DNA from 2 places in the Paenarthrobacter sp. NPDC058040 genome. Region 1 is predicted to be linked to the other one. Evidence: predicted binding sites of a transcription regulator. Region 1 holds the regulator's gene; the other holds the start of a gene.
The links. The regulator HrcA, encoded in region 1, represses chaperone genes, less so after heat shock. The targets are predictions, from matches to a motif close to TTNGCACTCGNNNNNNNCGAGTGCNAA.

Region 1 (3,996 bases):
CCACTGCCGGTCTTCGCTTGCGGTCAGGGGCAGTGCATTCGCAGGTGCACCATGGTACTGGGGCTGGCCTGCGGCCCGGCCCTGTTCTTCTGGAGCGTTCTCTGCCACGGTGTCTTCCCTTTGCTGTAAAAATGCGGTGTTGCTGTCCCAGAATACTGGGTCCGGACTCGTTGCAGGGACCATCAGCGCTCGAAACGGTCCGGTGTCCCCTCCTCAGGGGGCGGTCAAAAAGTCGATGACTTCCTCCACGCGCCCCAGCAGGGAAGCCTCCAGGTCGGCGTAGGTCCTTACGGCCCCCAGCAATCGTTGCCAGCCCAGGCCGATGTCCTCTGCCGTTTCATGTGGCCAGCCGAACGCCCTGAGGATTCCCGTCTTCCAGTCCGTGCCGCGGGGCACGTCCGGCCACTGTTCGATGCCAAGGACTTTCGGTCGGATTGCCTGCCACACGTCCACGTAGGGGTGTCCGACAATAAGCACGTTTCCGGCGGCCCCCGGTACCTGCATTGCTTCTGCTGCGATACGGGATTCCTTTGAACCGGCCACCAGATGGTCCACCAGGATGCCCAGCTTGCGCTTCGGCCCCGGGCCGAAGGCTGCGATCGCCGCCCGGAGATCGTCCACGCCATGAAGGGGCTCGACGACGATGCCCTCCACCCGAAGGTCGTCACCCCAGACTTTCTCGACGAGTTCGGCGTCGTGTTTGCCTTCCACCCAGATCCGGCTGGCTTTCGCCACTTGCGCTCGTTGGCCTTGGACCCTGACTGAACCGGACGCTGTGCGGCCGGCGGGCACTGCTCCTGCCGGGGCCTTGGCGGCGGGAGGCAGCAGCCGTACGGCCTGCCCTTCGAGCAGGAAGCCGAAGCCGAGCTGGAAGGACCGGGTCTTGCCACGCCGGTCTTCGAGGGACACGATGTGCATTCCGCCCGATTTCTCGACGCGGGTGACTTCGCCCACCCAGCCCGATTGGACGTCTTCGAGGACCATTCCGCGCTGGACAGGCACTTCCGGAAGCTTTTGTTTGGCGGGAGCGGAGAGGTCCTGCGGGCCCCACGTGTCGAAAGCCAAGGAGTCTCTACCTCTTCGCGCTGGGAATGTCGGCCGGCTACCCGTTGCTGCCGGCTCCGCCTTGGATGTTATCCGCGGGCGTTTTCAATGCTAGCAACGTGGTGGCCCATACTAGACTTGTTAGCACTTGGGCATGTTGAGTGCTAAGAGCAATGGTCAATCCGGGTCCGTCCCACGCCTGCCAGCGGGGATCCGAAGCGTCGACAGGAGGTGTCGCACATGAGTGAACCGCGCAAGCTGGAAGTGTTGCGTGCCATCGTCGAGGACTACGTGCACTCGCGGGAACCTGTCGGCTCCAAGGCATTGGTGGAACGGCACCACCTCGGCGTATCAAGCGCCACCATCAGGAACGACATGGCAGTGCTTGAAGAGGAAGGCCTCATTGCCGCCCCGCACACCAGCGCGGGCCGTATTCCCACGGACAAGGGCTACAGGCTGTTCGTGGACCGGATCTCGCAGGTCAAGCCGCTCTCTGCCGCCGAACGCCGCGCCATCCATTCGCTCCTTGAAGGCCCCGACGATCTCGACGACATCCTGGAGCGGACCGTCAGGCTCCTGTCGCAGCTGACCAACCAGGTCGCCGTCGTGCAGTACCCGCACTCCAAGCGCGCTTTGGTCCGCCATGTTGAGTTTGTCCTGCTTGCCCCCAAGCAGGTCCTCGTGGTCCTGATTGCGGACACCGGCAGCGTGGGACAGAAGGTGCTTGACACGGGTTCGGACGTCACGAATGAAGCGTTGATGGCCCTGCGGGCGAGGTTCCTTGGCAGCATCGCCGGGTCTCCGCTGGAGTTGCTGCCGCAGGTGCTGCCGTCCGTTGTGGCCCTGTGCCCCCCGGAAGTCCGTGGCGTGGCGCAGGTCCTCGCCGGGGGACTCCAGTCGCTCAGCGATACCAGCCGCGAAGAGCGCATCCTGATGGCGGGCACGGCAAACCTCGCCCGTTCCAATGTGGACTTCCCCTTGAGCATCGGACCGGTACTTGAAGCCCTCGAGGAACAAGTGGTGATGCTTCGGTTGTTGTCGGACATGGGCGATGATCCCCGGGGGGTCACAGTCAGCATCGGCCGGGAGAATCCTTACGACGGCTTGTCCGAGGCCTCCGTGGTCGCGACGGGCTACGGCTCCGGTGCCAAGGTAGGCATCCTGGGCCCCACCCGGATGGACTATCCCACCACCATGGCCGCTGTCCGGGCCGTGGCCCGCTACCTTTCCCGTATTCTCGGCGGCTGACGCCAGCCACCGACGTAAGAACCGCAGTACAACAAGGAAGAGATACTGACTTTGAGCAGCCACTATGACGTTTTGGGAGTCTCCCCGGAAGCCACCGGCGAAGAGATCAAAAAGGCGTACCGCAAGTTGGCGCGAAAACTGCACCCGGATGTCAACCCGGGCGAGGATGTCGCGGAGCAGTTCAAGGCCGTGACGCACGCTTACGAAGTGTTGTCCGACCCGCAGAAACGCCGTGTGTACGACGCCACTGGCAACGAGAACGGTACCGACAATGGCTTCGGCGGCGGGTACTCCGGCCAGGGTTTCGCCTTCCAGGACATCTTCGACACGTTCTTTGGCGGCGGCGGCGGGGGACACGCGGGTCCGGCGTCCCGTGTGCGGCGCGGCCAGGACGCGCTCATCAGCGTCCGCATCGATCTCAAGGACGCAGTCTTCGGCGTCAACAAGAAGCTTGAGGTGGATACCGCTGTTGTCTGTCCCACGTGTGATGGCAGCTGCTGCCGGCCCGGCACCCACCCTGAGCGCTGCGACATCTGCGGCGGCAGTGGCCAGGTCCAACGGGCTGTGCGCTCCATCCTCGGCCAGGTCATGACCACCGCACCGTGTGGCTCCTGCGAAGGCTTCGGCACCATCATCAAGGACCCGTGCAACGAATGCAGCGGCCAGGGCCGCATCCGCAGCCGGCGTTCCCTGACCATCAAGGTCCCTGCCGGCGTCGCGACGGGAACCCGCATCCAGTTGTCCGGCCAGGGCGAAGCCGGTCCCGCGGGCGGACCTGCAGGCGACCTGTACGTTGAGATCCGCGTCAACAACGATTCCACGTACATCCGCGAAGGCGACGACCTCCACGCCACGCTGAGCGTGCCGATGACAGCGGCGGCCCTGGGAACGGAGCTGACGCTTGAGACGTTCGATGGCGCCCAGGAAATCGACGTCAAGGCTGGAACGCAGTCCGGCGAAATCATCACGCTTCGCGGCTTGGGGGTTACCCATTTGCGGGGCTACGGCCGAGGGGACCTTAAGGTCCACCTGCACGTGGAAACTCCCGTCAAACTGGACGCTGCCCAGGAAGACCTCTTGAGGCAACTTGCCAAATTGCGTGGTGAGCAGTTCACGGAAGGCAAGCTCGTGGCCAGCGGTGGCATGTTCGCCAAGCTGCGGGACAAGCTCGGTAACCTGTAGCGGTGAGCAACCCCGTCTTCTTCACCCCGGCCGGGAGCCTGGATGGCCTGGGGCCCGGATCCGTGTTCGTCCTCGAGGGCCCGGAGGCCCGCCACGCCGTGACAGTGAAGCGATTGGCCGTCGGCGAGTACGTGGACCTCGCGGACGGAGCCGGTACCCGACTCAGCGGCAAGGTATCCGACGCGGGCCCGGGGTCCCTTTCAGTGACCGCGACGGACGTGGTGGTCGAGGAACAGTCTTCCGTTCGCCTGGTCCTGGTACAGGCCCTGGCGAAAGGCGACCGTGACGAGCTGGCCATCGAAACTGCCACGGAACTCGGAATCGACGCCGTAATTCCGTGGCAGGCCGAACGTTCCATCGTGCGGTGGAAGGGCGACCGTGCCGCCAAGGCACATGCAAAGTGGCAGTCGGTTGTCACCGCCGCGGCAAAGCAGGCCCGGCGGGCGTGGATTCCCCAGGTCCGTCCCATCGTCGACTCCGCGGGACTGGCGAAGGCAGCCACGGTGGCTGATCTGGCCGTCG
Region 2 (3,996 bases), on a different contig from region 1:
CGACGACGGCACGCGGCAATGCAGCCGCCTCGGCTGTGAAGGCAAAGGCTTTGGCAGAGGCCGAGGGTATCAAGGCCCGTGGCGAGGCGTTGGAGTCGAACCAGGACGCAGTCATCTCCCAGCAGATCGCCGAGAACATGCCCGCCATTGTCTCGGCCGCGGCGGAGCCGTTCTCGCGGATCGGGCAACTCACGGTGCTCAATGGCGGCGAGGGGCTCAACAGCATGGTCGGCGGGATCCTGTCCCAGGTGGGTAGCTTCCTGCCGTCGTTGGCCGCGGCGTTACGGGGGAAGGAAGCTCCCCGGCCTGCCCCTTCTCCCGGCAAGGCTGCAGCGCGTCCCGCTCCTGTCAGGGAGCCCGATGCATAAAGACGTGGACCGGAGTCTCACGGGCAAGATCGGCCGGGTCACGGGCACAATCGGACCCGACACCCTGGGCGAAGTGATGCTCCCCTTTCACGGCGGCACCAGCGCGTTCTTCGCCCGCCCATTCGACAAGACCAGCGTCTACCCCGTGGGCGAGAAGGTGCTGGTGATCTACTTCGAGCCGCCGCAGACGGTGTACGTGGAGGAGTTGCCGGAAGAGCTGCGGTCGTAAGCCCGCCCACCGTTTAAGTACGACGGCGGCACACGGCTGAGGGGGCGACGGCGGCAACCGTCACGGTTGCGGCCCGTAGATGAACTCCTTGGCGTGATTGACGGCCTTCTTGAAGGCATCGTTGCGCAAGGACACCTGTTCCCCTGATGCACCGCTACCTGGTTCCATGAACGTCGTTGGCCCGGGTCGAAGGATCCAGATGTCCGCCGCTGGCGGCAGGTAGAACACCCCAAACGAACGATGCTCGGGGTCGTCCGTCCAGATGGGAACAACGGCAACTGCTGCGCCTGTATCCACGTTGATCCACTGGGCACGGGGCATGGGTTGTTCGTGCACCTCCGGGTCCAGGAACGGTGCGGTTCCTTTGCCCCAACGTTGCTCGAAGCGTTCATAGAACGCCGGGATCAGGTGGCTGTCGTAGGAACGCCAAGCATTCATGTGGGTCTCCTAAGGCCTCTGCGAGATGGTGTCCACCGAGTTGGTCCGAAGCTCAGGGGCTGCCCGCGTCGATCGACAGGTTCCGTTTCCGCCGTCGTGCGATGGATGCGGACCTTGACCGGCGTGCCGGAACCGGCGCCCGCGCGTTCGTGGTCGTAAGCCGACCGCCTTTCCGAGTCCGACAAAACGACGTAAGCCTGCATAATCGCGTGAAGCTGCTGGAGGTTGGCACCCGGGGAGGTTCCGCCGTCGTGCGATGCCGTGTCCGGGTGATGGCGACGCAACAAAGCGCGGTAGGCGCGCGTGATCTCCCGGGCAGAGGCTTTCGGTGTGACACCCAGGATCGCGTAGTAGTCAGGCTGGTTTCCCACGGCTGGTTTCCGATGGACATGTTTGGACTGGGAGATGGCCCCCGGCGAACCAAGCAGTTCGGACCGGGGGCCATCCGTTCGGGAGTCAACGTCGGGGGCCGCGTTTCCTCTGCGCAACAAGCGCGATGGCGTGGCGCGAAGCCTGCGCCCATTCTTCCGATGCGGCCGGTCTGATGCTCCCGCTTGCACGCTCCGCCGAAGGCCACCCCCGGGCGGACCCGGCGGAGCGAACCCGTTAGGCGTTGATCTCCTGGCGTTGACCGCTGGATGTGATTTCGATTCGCCGTGGCTTGGCCTTTTCGGCGACCGGGATACGGAGTGTCAGGACGCCGGCGTCGTAGCCGGCCTTGACGCCGTCAGTGTCCAGGGTGTCGCCGAGAATCAGTTGCCGGCTGAAGACGCCTTGCGGTCGTTCGGCAGCAATCATCTCGGTGTCCTCCCCAGCGGACGACTTCCGTTCAGCCTTGACGGTCAAGACGTTGCGTTCGACATCCAGCTCAATGGAGTCGGGTGCCACTCCGGGCAGGTCCAGCGCAACAATGAATTCTTCGCCCTCCTGCCAGGCATCCATCGGCATGCCGGCCGGGCGTGCTGTTGTGCCAAAAACCTGTTGGGCGAGCCTGTCGAATTCGCGGAACGGGTCAGTGCGCATCAGCATGTGGTTCTCACTCCTTCAGATCTTGATGCTGATTCTGTTGTGGTGCCAGCCTTCCTGATCTGTATTGGCTGGTATAGATTTTTTATAGCACTGGCAAGAAAGTGGTGCAAGAGGATTTTTCGAGGATTTTGGAGTGGTTTGTGGCAGGTCCTGAGAACGCTGACTCGGCGGAAACGCACGACGGCGGCTTGGCCGCTTCCGCGCCGGGCGGCACTCCTGCCGGGGCTGCCTCGCGGGACGACCTGGGCGTATATGCCATCTCCGTCGCCGCCGAACTCGTCGGCACGGGCCAGCAGAACCTCCGTTTGTACGAGCGCAAAGGGCTGCTCCTGCCGGAAAGGACCTGCGGCGGCACACGGCGTTACAGCGAACGGAACCTGGTCACGTTGCGCCGGATTGGCGTGCTCCTGGACGAGGGGCTCAACCTGGCGGGAGTGAAGCTGGTGTTGGAGCTCGAGGCGACGAACCGGGGGTTGGTGGAGCACAACCGCGGACTCACCGACGACAACCGGGAGCTGCGGGCGGACAACCGTGGACTGCGGAAGGACTTGAAGCTTGCGCGGGGTGGGGAGTGATTTTCCGCAGGTCATGGCATTTCAATTCGGCGGCGAGTAATCTCTGACCCGACGCCGGCCCCGAGAGCACGACGTCCGTAACAGAGCGGCTTCCCCTGTTAAATGGCCGCCGTCAGGGACTCGTCCCGTGAGCACGGCACTTGGTCTCCTCCCTGGCACAAGGGAGGGTGCCGACATTCATCACCGCACCGCTCAAAAAATCGAGAACAAAATGAAACTCACAAAATCGCTCAGGCTCGCGCCTGTGGCTGTGTTACTCGCCGCTCTGTTTGTCCCCGCGTCACCCGCGGCGGCCCTCGACTTCCCAATCCAACTTCCCGCAGGATCCGGCTGCGCGTTCAATCTTGAACTAAATGGAGTTGGCGGAAAGATACAGATCAAGGAATTCAAAGATGCAGAGGGCAACGTCGTCCGCCACCTCGAGGCAGGGAAAGGCGTTCTGTTGACCTATACGAATTACGGCATGGATCCCGACGTATGGGTCAAAGGTAAGTCGGTGACTATCCGAACTGATGGTTCCGTGGCCAGCACCCGATTCAATGCCGATGGAACCCAAACTGTCACCGCGACCGGCCACAACGGACTCATTCTGTTCCCCAGTGACGTTCCAGCTGGACCTTCGACTATCCACTACATAGGAAAGTTGGTTTACACCATCGACGCGAATGGTGTATTCACGCTCATCAGCAGTTCAGGCCAGCAACGGGATATTTGCAAGGAACTGTCCTAAGAGTGCCCGCGGACAGCGAGGGGTGAGATCCCGGCGTTCGGGGCCTTGCCTTGCGCCGAAAGCTCACCCCTCGTGAAGAGAACCTCAAAGAATCGCCGTCATCCCGTTCCACCCCGTACCTACGCGCGACGCTGAAGGCCACACCGAGCCGCCCTGCCCCGAGTACAGCCACAGTTCGCCGGCGCCATTCCGGGCCAGGATGTCCGCGCGGCCGTCGCCGTCGAAATCGCCGGGTCCCACGAGTGAGTTCATCACGTTCCAACCCTGGCCGATGCTCTGCCGGGACAGCCACCCTCCGTAGCCGCTGGGTGGGTAGAGCCAGAGCGCACCCGCGGAATCGCGAGCAGCGATGTCGGTGAGGCCGTCACCGTTGAAGTCGCCCGCACCGGTAATCTCGGACATATCGGACCACCCTGAACCCACCCACATCCTGGGCAACCAGCCGCCGCTGCCGTCTCCGCGGTAGACCCACAGGGCACCACCGCGATCGCGTGCTGCCACGTCCACGGATCCGTCGCCGTGGAAGTCAATGCCCTCTATCGCGCCCATGCCTTCCCAGCCACTGCCGATCTGCAAGCGCGGCTTCCAGCCCGCCGAGCCGTTTCCTGGATAGAGCCACAAAACACC

Region 2: a site for HrcA is predicted at 2,149-2,175, ahead of ACFVSJ_RS00535 (Hsp20/alpha crystallin family protein). Genes of this name have one in related genera too.

Annotation. Positions count from the first base shown of each region.
Region 1 is NZ_JBHVRN010000008.1:176,798-180,793, forward strand. Features, by position in the region: gene ACFVSJ_RS13115 (DUF4870 domain-containing protein) at 1-108, opposite strand, end outside; gene ACFVSJ_RS13120 (DUF3097 domain-containing protein) at 214-1,065, opposite strand; gene hrcA (heat-inducible transcriptional repressor HrcA) at 1,285-2,292, shown strand; gene dnaJ (molecular chaperone DnaJ) at 2,344-3,474, shown strand; gene ACFVSJ_RS13135 (16S rRNA (uracil(1498)-N(3))-methyltransferase) at 3,477-3,996, shown strand, end outside.
Region 2 is NZ_JBHVRN010000001.1:122,553-126,548, reverse strand. Features, by position in the region: gene ACFVSJ_RS00555 (flotillin family protein) at 1-368, shown strand, start outside; gene ACFVSJ_RS00550 (hypothetical protein) at 361-597, shown strand; gene ACFVSJ_RS00545 (hypothetical protein) at 658-1,035, opposite strand; gene ACFVSJ_RS00540 (J domain-containing protein) at 1,032-1,406, opposite strand; gene ACFVSJ_RS00535 (Hsp20/alpha crystallin family protein) at 1,642-2,064, opposite strand; gene ACFVSJ_RS00530 (MerR family transcriptional regulator) at 2,205-2,639, shown strand; gene ACFVSJ_RS00525 (hypothetical protein) at 2,767-3,369, shown strand; gene ACFVSJ_RS00520 (FG-GAP-like repeat-containing protein) at 3,454-3,996, opposite strand, start outside.